Regions from separate parts of the Brevibacillus sp. FSL K6-2834 genome, predicted to be linked through region 2. Evidence: riboswitches for the same ligand, from Rfam matches in the RefSeq annotation. Region 2 holds a riboswitch; each other region holds the start of a gene.
What was found. A riboswitch is a leader RNA that binds a small molecule or an ion and turns the genes downstream of it on or off. The one in region 2 is predicted to bind lysine.
Positions count from the first base shown of each region.

Region 1 (3,280 bases), 490 kb from region 2:
GAACATCTGGAGAATGGCCCCTTCGATCGGGGTGTTTTTCGTGTCAAAGGTTACCTTGATGGGAACGACCGGATTGGCTGTCTTGCTGTAATTGTTTCGGGTATAGCCGTCCGCCACATGATCATTGGCATCATTTTTGGGGTTCCGCAAATCCGGATATTGAAAGGAGCTGATCACCATCAGCTGGTCCGTTCCTGCCGGATCGGTCGGCTGGTGAGTTACTTTCGGATATGGGGCCCCTGTGCTTTTTCCCGAAAATGGATCGTAGCCGTTCGGCCAGCCTCCGCCCAGATTGTCGATATCCCCGACCCGGACCATCAGATCGGCCTCTGTCGTATCGTACTTTACGGCATACGGCTTGGACCAATCCCCGTTTAACGGATCGTTCGTGCGATTTACCGCCGACGCAGCCATAGCAGGACTGCTTGTCCATTCCAGCGAAAAACCGGTAAAGCAGATCAGAAATGCGAGGCACATCAAAAACAGTCGATGCAGACTCCGCTTCATGAAAACGGCTCACCTCTTTCCTTTATTTGCGTTCGAGCTATGCAGTGTCTTTGAAGGGAAGACATCTAACATTCCTAATTATGGTACTATTTTACCATGAATAAAGACTCAGATGACTAGATGGTTTTTGTAGCATCTGTTACACATTTTTTTGCAGCCTGCGATCCCATTAGCTGTCATATCCACACCATAATCTTCATACTGTCAGAGCATGGCCCTCTTTTCCTTCGTACCCTTCTCCAGCTTCGATAAACCAAAAATAATAGACCGTCGCGATGTCCCGGACCTCACTGCCACAAAATCACACTTGATTTTAAAGGAAAAACCCATATACTTGAACCATAACATAATCTCATAGCAATTATCCTCATCAGACACGATGAGGATAGAGGTCGCGGCTTTTATATTATTCTGTACGAGATCCAGAGAAGATTGATGACTCCAGAAGAAGGAAAAGCTGCCGAAGTCTGCCGTGTATTCTCTGTACACACAGGCTGGGGCTGTACCCGACAAGGGACAGAACTGTCACGTTTGCCAGCCGAGCAAGCGTGGTGTGCTATCTTCCGTGAAGGCTTGGTGGGGATTGGATCATACCGCCCTTTTGCCGTTTTTGGCTTGTGGTGGTATTTTTATTTCCGGCCTTCCTTCCCGCAAATCAAGAGAAAGGTCGTGTTTTTATTTTATGTCTTCCAATCAATTGCAACGCGGATTGAAAGCCCGTCACTTGACGATGATCGCCATCGGCGGATCGATCGGTACCGGACTTTTCCTGGCGAGCGGCGGCTCCATTCACTCTGCCGGTCCGGGCGGTGCTTTGGTTGCCTATATAGCGATCAGCCTGATGGTCTTTTTCCTGATGACGAGCCTCGGTGAGATGGCGGCGTTCATGCCGGTATCCGGCTCCTTCAGCACTTATGCGTCCAAATTTGTCGATCCGTCCCTCGGCTTCGCGCTCGGATGGAATTACTGGTACAACTGGGCGATCACGATTGCCGTCGAGCTTTCAGCCGGTGCGCTCATCATGAAATACTGGTTCCCGGACACGCCGTCCATTCTCTGGAGCGCGCTTTTCCTCGTCCTTATGTTTGGCTTAAATATGTTATCAGTAAAAGGATACGGCGAATCCGAATATTGGTTTTCCTTGATCAAAGTAAGTACGGTCATCATCTTTATCATCGTCGGCGTATTGATGATTTTTGGCATTATGGGCGGCGAAGCAGTCGGCTTCCACAACTTTACCAAGGGAGATGCGCCGTTCAGCGGCGGCTTTATGGCGATGCTCGGCGTCTTCATGATCGCCGGCTTTTCCTTCCAGGGAACCGAGCTGGTCGGGATTGCCGCAGGCGAGAGCGAGGACCCGGCCCGCAACATTCCGAAAGCCATCAAGCAAATCTTTTGGCGCATCCTGCTGTTCTATATTTTTGCGATCTTCGTCATCGGGATGCTGATCCCGTACGACAATCCGAATCTCATAAACAGCGACATTACGGACATTGCAGTCAGCCCGTTCACGCTGGTGTTTGAAAAAGCGGGGTTTGCCTTTGCCGCTTCTGTCATGAACGCCGTCATTTTGACATCCGTCCTCTCGGCGGGCAACTCCGGGATGTACGCGTCTACGCGGATGCTGTATGTTCTCGCCAAAGAAGGAAGAGCTCCCAAGCTTTTTGCCAAAGTGAACAGCCGCGGCGTGCCGACCAACGCCCTCCTGCTGACAACGCTTATCGGGATGTTTGCCTTTCTGTCCTCGCTGTTCGGGGATGGCACCGTCTACGTCTGGCTCTTGAATGCTTCCGGGATGTCCGGCTTTATCGCCTGGCTCGGGATTGCGGTGAGCCACTACCGCTTCCGCAAGGCGTATCTGGCACAAGGCTACGATCTGAAGCAGCTGCCTTACCGGGCGAAATGGTTCCCGTTTGGACCGATCCTCGCCTTCATCATCTGCCTCATCGTCGTGCTTGGCCAAAACTACACCGCCTTTACCGGCGAGACGATCGACTGGGGCGGCGCACTTGTATCGTACATCGGCCTGCCGCTCTTCATCCTCGTCTGGCTGGGCTACAAATACACGAAAAAAACCAAGGTCGTTCCGCTGCACAAAGTGGATTTGACCAACGAGCAATCATAAGCGGCGGCTCTCCTGCTCTCCTGCAATGATGTGCTCACCATCCAACAGGCAAGGCCGGGATCAGCTCCCGGCCTTTTTCCATGCACGCCAATCTTATTTGGCAGAAACCTTTTGGACAAAACGTCCCATCCGCTCCAGCGCCTTTTGCAGCTGTTCCAGCGAAGTCGCATAGGAGCAGCGAATATGGCCCTTGCCGCAGTCGCCAAACACATCACCCGGCACCACTGCCACCTTTTCCTCCATCAGCAGGCGTTCGGCAAATTCGGCTGCCTCCAGGCCCGTAGAGCGAATGGAAGGAAACGCGTAGAAGGCTCCCTCCGGCTCATGGCAGGCCAGGCCGATGTCCTGAAACCCTTGAACGACGAAATTGCGGCGCTGACGGTAGCTCTCCACCATCCGCTCCATGTCTGCCTGTCCGTGACGCAGCGCTTCCAAGGCAGCCATTTGAGCCATTACCGGCGCGCACAGCATCGTGTACTGATGGATTTTCAGCATCCCCGCAAGCAGGTCGGGAGAAGCGCAGACATAGCCGAGCCGCCATCCCGTCATCGCAAATGCCTTGGAAAAGCCGGAAATCAAGATCGTCCGGTCCTTCATCCCCGGCAGAGCCGCGATGCTGTCGTGCATTCTTCCATAGGTCAGCTCGGC
Region 1 covers NZ_CP151945.1:1,305,790-1,309,069, reverse strand. The annotation lists gene NST96_RS06635 (cadherin-like beta sandwich domain-containing protein) at 1-507, opposite strand, end outside; lysine riboswitch at 886-1,074, shown strand; gene NST96_RS06630 (amino acid permease) at 1,190-2,632, shown strand; gene NST96_RS06625 (aminotransferase) at 2,726-3,280, opposite strand, start outside.
Region 1: it holds a riboswitch for lysine, as region 2 does, so the genes downstream of both, NST96_RS06630 (amino acid permease) here and NST96_RS08855 (aspartate kinase) in region 2, are expected to answer to the same signal.

Region 2 (3,280 bases):
CGATCCGGAGCTGCTCGCCGAGTGGCTGGGCGTGAAGGTGCATGCGCCGAAGCGCGGCAAAAAGCGGGAGCTGGTGCAGATGGCCAGCGAGAATGCCCGCATTGCCCTGCAGGAGAAATTTGCGCTCATGTCCAAGGACGATGCCCGGACGATTCAGGCTGTGCACAATCTGGGCCATATTCTCGGGATCGGAACCCCGCACCGGATCGAAGCGTTTGACAACTCCAACATTCAGGGGACAGAGCCGGTCTCTGCGATGGTCGTGTTTACAGATGGACGCCCGGACAAAAAAGAGTACCGGAAATTCAAGATCAAAAGCGTCGAGGGGCCGGATGATTACGGCTCGATGCGCGAGGTAGTCCGGCGCCGGTACACGCGCCTGCTGAAGGAAAACCAGACGCTGCCCGACCTGATCGTAATTGACGGAGGCAAAGGACAGATCAGCGCTGCGATAGATGTGCTGGAAAATGAATTGGGGCTCTACATCCCGGTATGCGGTCTGGCCAAGGATGAAAAGCACAAGACTGCCCAGCTCCTCTACGGGAATCCGCCCGAGCCGGTCGAGCTGAAGCGGGACAGCTATGAGTTTTACCTGCTCCAGCGCGTGCAGGATGAGGTCCACCGATTTGCGATTACGTTTCACCGGCAGGCCCGGACAAAGACGATGCTCTCTTCCCAGTTGGACGACATTCCCGGCATCGGCGAAAAACGGCGCAAGCTTCTGTTCCAGCATTTTGGTTCGCTGAAAAAGATGAAAGAGGCGACTGTCGAGGATTTCAGGCAGCTCGGGATTGGCGACAAGCTGGCCCGGGAGATTATCGCCCATCTCAGGAAGATGTGAGCTGAGAAATTGTTCAAAATAATATTTGAACCGGTGCCTTTTGCGTGATATAATCCCTTTCAAACAGAATATGTAACCTCACTTCCCTTTATTGGAGTGAGGTAGAGGCGCGAAAACCATGAGTACCACCCTGAGATCGGGATCGTTGACGGGTAGCGGAAAGGGGGATTCGCCGAAGTACGGAGGGAAGACCCGCTTCCTTGCGTGCTGGGCCTGTGTTGAACAAATACAGGACTGTCATCTGAGCAATACCCCATTGCCGGATGGAGAGCTATCTCACGAGTCTGCTGCGTGTAGATGACAGGGGCTGTACTGTCATGCTTTGTGCCAGCGGCTTGCGTGGTCCAGGGAAGGAGGAACCGATATTGTCTATTACGTAGGCAACGGCAGGTATTTTCCTTGTCGTTGCCTTTTTTGATAAGGAAAAGACTCATGCAACGTTTCGTTTCGACAGAGAATATCCATAGAGACATTGGTCTATTCAAGGAAAAGGGAGAGAAGCCGCATGGGGTTGATCGTGCAGAAATACGGAGGGACCTCCGTTGGTAGCATTGAACGCATTTTTCGAGTAGCAGACCGGATTATTGAATATAAAAAAGCGGGCCATGATATGGTCATTGTCGTATCCGCGATGGGCAAGTCGACAGATGTGCTGGTGGATATGGCCAAACAAATTTCCGCCTACCCTTCGGAGCGCGAGATGGATATGCTCTTGGCGACAGGTGAACAGGTCTCCATCGCACTTTTGTCCATGGCTCTGCATCAGCGCGGCTATGACGCCATTTCTCTCACCGGCTGGCAGGCTGGTGTCACAACAGAAGCGATCCACAGCAAAGCGCGGATCACGGAAATCAAAACCGAGCGGATTCAAAAGGAACTGGCCCGGGGACGTGTCGTCATTGTGGCAGGGTTTCAAGGGGTCAGTGCCGAAGGAGAAATAACCACATTGGGACGAGGCGGTTCCGATACTTCTGCCGTAGCGCTTGCAGCCGGCCTGAATGCCGACAGATGCGAGATCTTTACGGATGTGGCCGGCGTGTATACGGCCGATCCGCGGGTCGTTCCGTCCGCGCAAAAGCTGGACAGTATCTCATATGACGAAATGCTGGAGCTGGCCAATCTGGGGGCCGGTGTTCTTCACCCGCGCTCTGTGGAAGCGGCCAAAACATACAAAGTGCGGCTCGTCGTCCGATCCAGTTTTACGGCTGAAGAAGGTACGTACGTAGAGGAGGTTGCCAATATGGAAACAGGAAGAGTAGTAAGCGGCGTGGCACATGATGAAGATGTGGCAAAACTGACGGTCGTGGGCATGCCTGCGCGAGTGGGAACCCTGTCCCGCCTCTTCAATACGCTGGCTGACAACCAGGTAAACGTAGACATCATTATCCAAAGCTCCTATGATGCGGACGTGACGAACATCTCGTTCACGGTGGCTGCCAGCGACCTGCCAAAAGCGCTGGAAACCCTCTCCTCCAATCAGGCAGAGCTTGGCTTTGAAAAAGTCGATCATGAAGAGGGCCTGACCAAGGTATCGATCGTCGGTGCCGGCATGGTGAACAATCCGGGGGTTGCCGCCGAGATGTTCCGCGTCTTGGCCGAGCAGGACATCACGATCAAAATGGTATCCACCTCCGACATCAAGGTTTCTTGCGTGATTCCCGCAGAACTTACGGAACTGGCAGTTCGCAGCTTGCATACGGCCTACGGCTTGGACGTAAGCGAAGAAGCCGTGGTGCACAGTTTGTAAGCACAACCACATACAAGAGTCGCCTCCCCCCTTTTCGTTGAAGAGGGGGGTTAAATATGACCGTCTGGCTGTTCATTGCAGCGAGGCGCATTTGATTCCTTTTTCCTGTTTCTTCTATATAAATATAGGGAAGCTGATCCGGGACTTTTGTTCAGGTGATGGCACCAGAAGAATCACGCATTCAAACAGCCAAAGAGATCAAGACGCTCCCCTTCTCGGCCAGCTCCATTCGCACCTCCGGCTCCCTGCCCTGCCACCTGTTGACGGCTCCGGCAATGATTCCGCATTCCAGGGCCAGAGAGCGCAAAATTCGTTCAGGCGGCATGTATGAAAAAATCGTGTGCGTCAATCGATATCGATAATGACGCTCTCCCTCCTCCAGGACATCCAGCTTGCCGAGGCCCAGCCTGATAAAAGGCATGACGAGGCCCGCTGCGGACTGGATCGGAATCTGACGGCCAATGTCTTTTCCCAGCCAGTGGAGAATGGCTTGCTCGCTTTCTCCCAAAAGAGTGCTTGTCAGTTTTTCGCGAAGCAGATGATAGCCCAGGTAGGGCATGTGAATGCGTTCGATGTCGGTAATGACACGGGAGGGGAGCAGTGCCCCGAGTTGTTCCTGTTCTTTCACCGGGATGCCTCCTTTTCTAGCACAGGCGGCCGGTGCTTGTCCCTTTTTGCAAAGGTTTTGCACC
Region 2 covers NZ_CP151945.1:1,791,816-1,795,095, forward strand. The annotation lists gene uvrC (excinuclease ABC subunit UvrC) at 1-841, shown strand, start outside; lysine riboswitch at 936-1,123, shown strand; gene NST96_RS08855 (aspartate kinase) at 1,347-2,588, shown strand; gene NST96_RS08860 (DUF2507 domain-containing protein) at 2,770-3,216, opposite strand.

Region 3 (3,280 bases), 1.9 Mb from region 2:
ATCGTGAAGATCGCTTCCAATCTAAGCGGGACGAAATGAGACAGGCGATAATGGACTTGCTGCAGCCAAGAGCCGTCTCTATAAAGAGCGATGACTTCGTCAGAACCGCGCAGTGTCATATTGGCATCAATCAGACTAATCACCAGGATCCCCAGGATGGCAGTTGCATGCAGGCTTCCAAGCACTTTCATCGTTATGGATATCAAGCGGTCGCCGCCTTTGACGATGTAGGCGACGATCATTGCAGTTATGCCATAGCTCATTAAGATGTCATACTCCATGACCAGGGTAAAATGCAGCAAGCCTTCCAGGAATAATAGCGAGGATACCCAAATATAGATTCCAGGCCAAGCGTTCCCTTTGCGAATGGCTTGCTGATATTTTAGCTCAAGTCCTACTCCAAACATGATTGTCAACAATCCCAGCAGCTTCCCGTTGACGAGAAATAACACGATCATCCTGATGAGATCGTCTTTTGCCCACCACCCAGAATAATCATATGTCGTAAGGTAGGTAAGATCCCCCAAATGGGCGAAAATCCATATGTTTGTCCCTAACGTCCCGAGGATTGCAAAGCCTCGCAGAATATCAAGAAGACGGATTCTTTCTTTGCGTTGTTCCATATCCCTCACCCTTTTGCGTATGAATTTCATGTAGTCTTAGTGTAGCCATGAAAAGAGCGAGGGAACATTCACACCTGTAAAGAGATGTTTATGACTCGTGTCATAAAGTTTGTAACAAGCAATCAAATCAAGCCGTTTGCTGGTCGGCCTCAGCTGGTGGAATTGGCTCAAGGCTGTTTTCCAAGGGACAGGAAGAGGATGGGAGTCCCCGCTATGGTAAGTAACAAATGATAAAATACGGGTGATGCTATGTTTATAAGGAGATTGGTACCGTTCGTCGTCTGTTTCCTGCTGGCTGCTTGTGCGAGCTCTACTGTAAGCATTGATAAAATAAAAAAACTGAGCTTTCAAGTATTCTTACCGGAGTCTCTGCCGGATGGTTATACTGAACAAAAAACGCTCTTGGATCTAAATGAAGGGTCTCTCTTAATCTCGTACGTAAACAGCGATACGTACATTGAACTTCTGCAAATGAAGAAATCAACATACGACTACCATCCGATGATCGAGTGGTACGCAAATAAAGGCAACAGTCAGAAATCCGATGATCGGTTTGAGATAGTCGGCAATTATGTGGTCGATATGGATAATTCGTTAAACAAACAAGGTGTGTGGGAAGCAGTATTTCTGCCGAAACAAGACTTGGACAGTCAGACGAAATACAACGAGCTTCGCTATTATCATCTGCAGTCAAACAGCAACGAAGAAGAGCGGAAAACATTCATGGAGAGCCTCGCCCCCATACATTGATGAGAGGAATAAGTCTTTTTGCGCATACAGGAACGCAAAAAATAGTCTGCCAGCATCATTTGGAGAAAAGACCCAGGTTGACAGAATTAACATAACATTGTAAACTCAAAAACATAATTGAATATGGACCTCACTTAAAACAGTGAGGTAGAGGTTGCGATATTTAACAGTCCTTGGCGGAGTTCGAGAAAGCGTTGATGCCAGGGAGAAGGAAATGTCGCCGAAGCTTGCAATATTTCTCGGTATTGCATTGCTGGGTCTGCAGTTAAGAGCTGCAGGACTGTCTCAATAAATGACCCGATTTATTGAGTTGTGCTATCTCATCTGGGAAAAGAGAGGTATTTGGGCAACTATGTTTGTAGTGCGACCTGAGTCTATCTCAGGTCGCTTTTTGCATTTTTTCAGCCAAAAAACCAGAAGCCAAAGGAGAAAATGAACCATGAAAAAACAGTCATCATTCATAGCTATGTTTCTATCCGCTGTACTTTTGCTCGCAGGATGTGGGACAGGCGGAGGCAGCTCGCAATCTGCCTCAACCGATGAGGGAACATTCAAGGTAGGGATGGAAGCGGGATACGCTCCGTTCAACTGGACCCAAATGGACGATTCCAACGGTGCTGTGAAAATCGACGGCAATGCGGAGTACGCAGGCGGATACGATGTAGAAATTGCGAAAAAGATTGCGGATGGCCTGGGCAAAAAATTGGTCATCGTGAAAACGGAGTGGGATGGCCTTGTTCCTGCATTAACCTCCGGCAAAATCGATGCGATCATTGCAGGGATGTCTCCAACTGCAGAGCGCAAACAAACGATCGATTTCTCGGACAACTACTATAAATCCAATTTGGTCATGGTCGTGAAAAAAGGCGGAAAATACGAGAACGCTACTTCGATCCAGGATTTCAAAGGGGCAAAAGTGACTGCCCAATTGAATACATTCCACTATTCCGTGATCAATCAAATCGAGGGCGTCGTTCAGGAGCCTGCGATGGACAACTTCCCGGCGATGCGCGTAGCGCTTGAATCCGGAATGATTGACGGTTACGTCTCTGAGCGTCCGGAAGCCGTCAGTGCCTCCACGGCCAACCCGAACTTTGCCATGGTCGAGTTTACGGATGGATTTACGACCTCGGAAGATGATACGGCCATCGCTGTCGGCGTGAAAAAAGACAGTGAATGGACGAAAAAAATCAATGAGATTTTATCCGGCATTTCGGAGGAAGAGCGTACCAGGATCATGGATACAGCCATCAAAAATCAACCAGCAGCACAATAATCGCTTGCGAACCGGCTGCATCTCCATGCAGTCGGTTTTATGCGCATAGGGCAGGGGAGCTTCCCTGCATGAACGGAGGAGAACGATGAGCTTCGAGTGGATTGTAAAAATCATTTCCGAAAACTGGCCCATGTTCCTTCGCGGAGCGGGAATGACCCTATTCATCGCTTTGCTCGGAACGATTTTGGGAGCCATCATTGGCCTATTGATCGGGCTTATCCGGACGATCCCCGTTCCGGAGCGGGGAGCCAAAAGGGCGATTTTGAAAGCAGTCAATGCCATTCTAGCTACGTATATCGAATTTTTCCGGGGAACACCGATGATTGTGCAGGCGATGGTCATCTACTACGGTTCCGCCTTGGCATTCGGGGTTGATATGGACCGGATTCTGGCCGCCGTCTTCGTCGTGTCGATTAATACGGGAGCGTACATGGCCGAGATTGTTCGCGGCGGGATTATTTCGATTGACAAGGGACAGTTTGAAGCAGCCCATGCGATTGGGATGAATCACGTTCAAACGATGATGAATGTCGTGCTGCCGCAAGTGATTCGCAATATCCTGCCGGCAACGGGGAACCAGTTTGTCATCAATATCAAGGATACTTCCGTACTCAATGTCATTTCGGTCACC
Region 3 covers NZ_CP151945.1:5,579,446-5,582,725, reverse strand. The annotation lists gene NST96_RS26855 (DUF418 domain-containing protein) at 1-623, opposite strand, end outside; gene NST96_RS26850 (hypothetical protein) at 1,095-1,373, shown strand; lysine riboswitch at 1,514-1,699, shown strand; gene NST96_RS26845 (transporter substrate-binding domain-containing protein) at 1,813-2,649, shown strand; gene NST96_RS26840 (amino acid ABC transporter permease) at 2,735-3,280, shown strand, end outside.
Region 3: it holds a riboswitch for lysine, as region 2 does, so the genes downstream of both, NST96_RS26845 (transporter substrate-binding domain-containing protein) here and NST96_RS08855 (aspartate kinase) in region 2, are expected to answer to the same signal.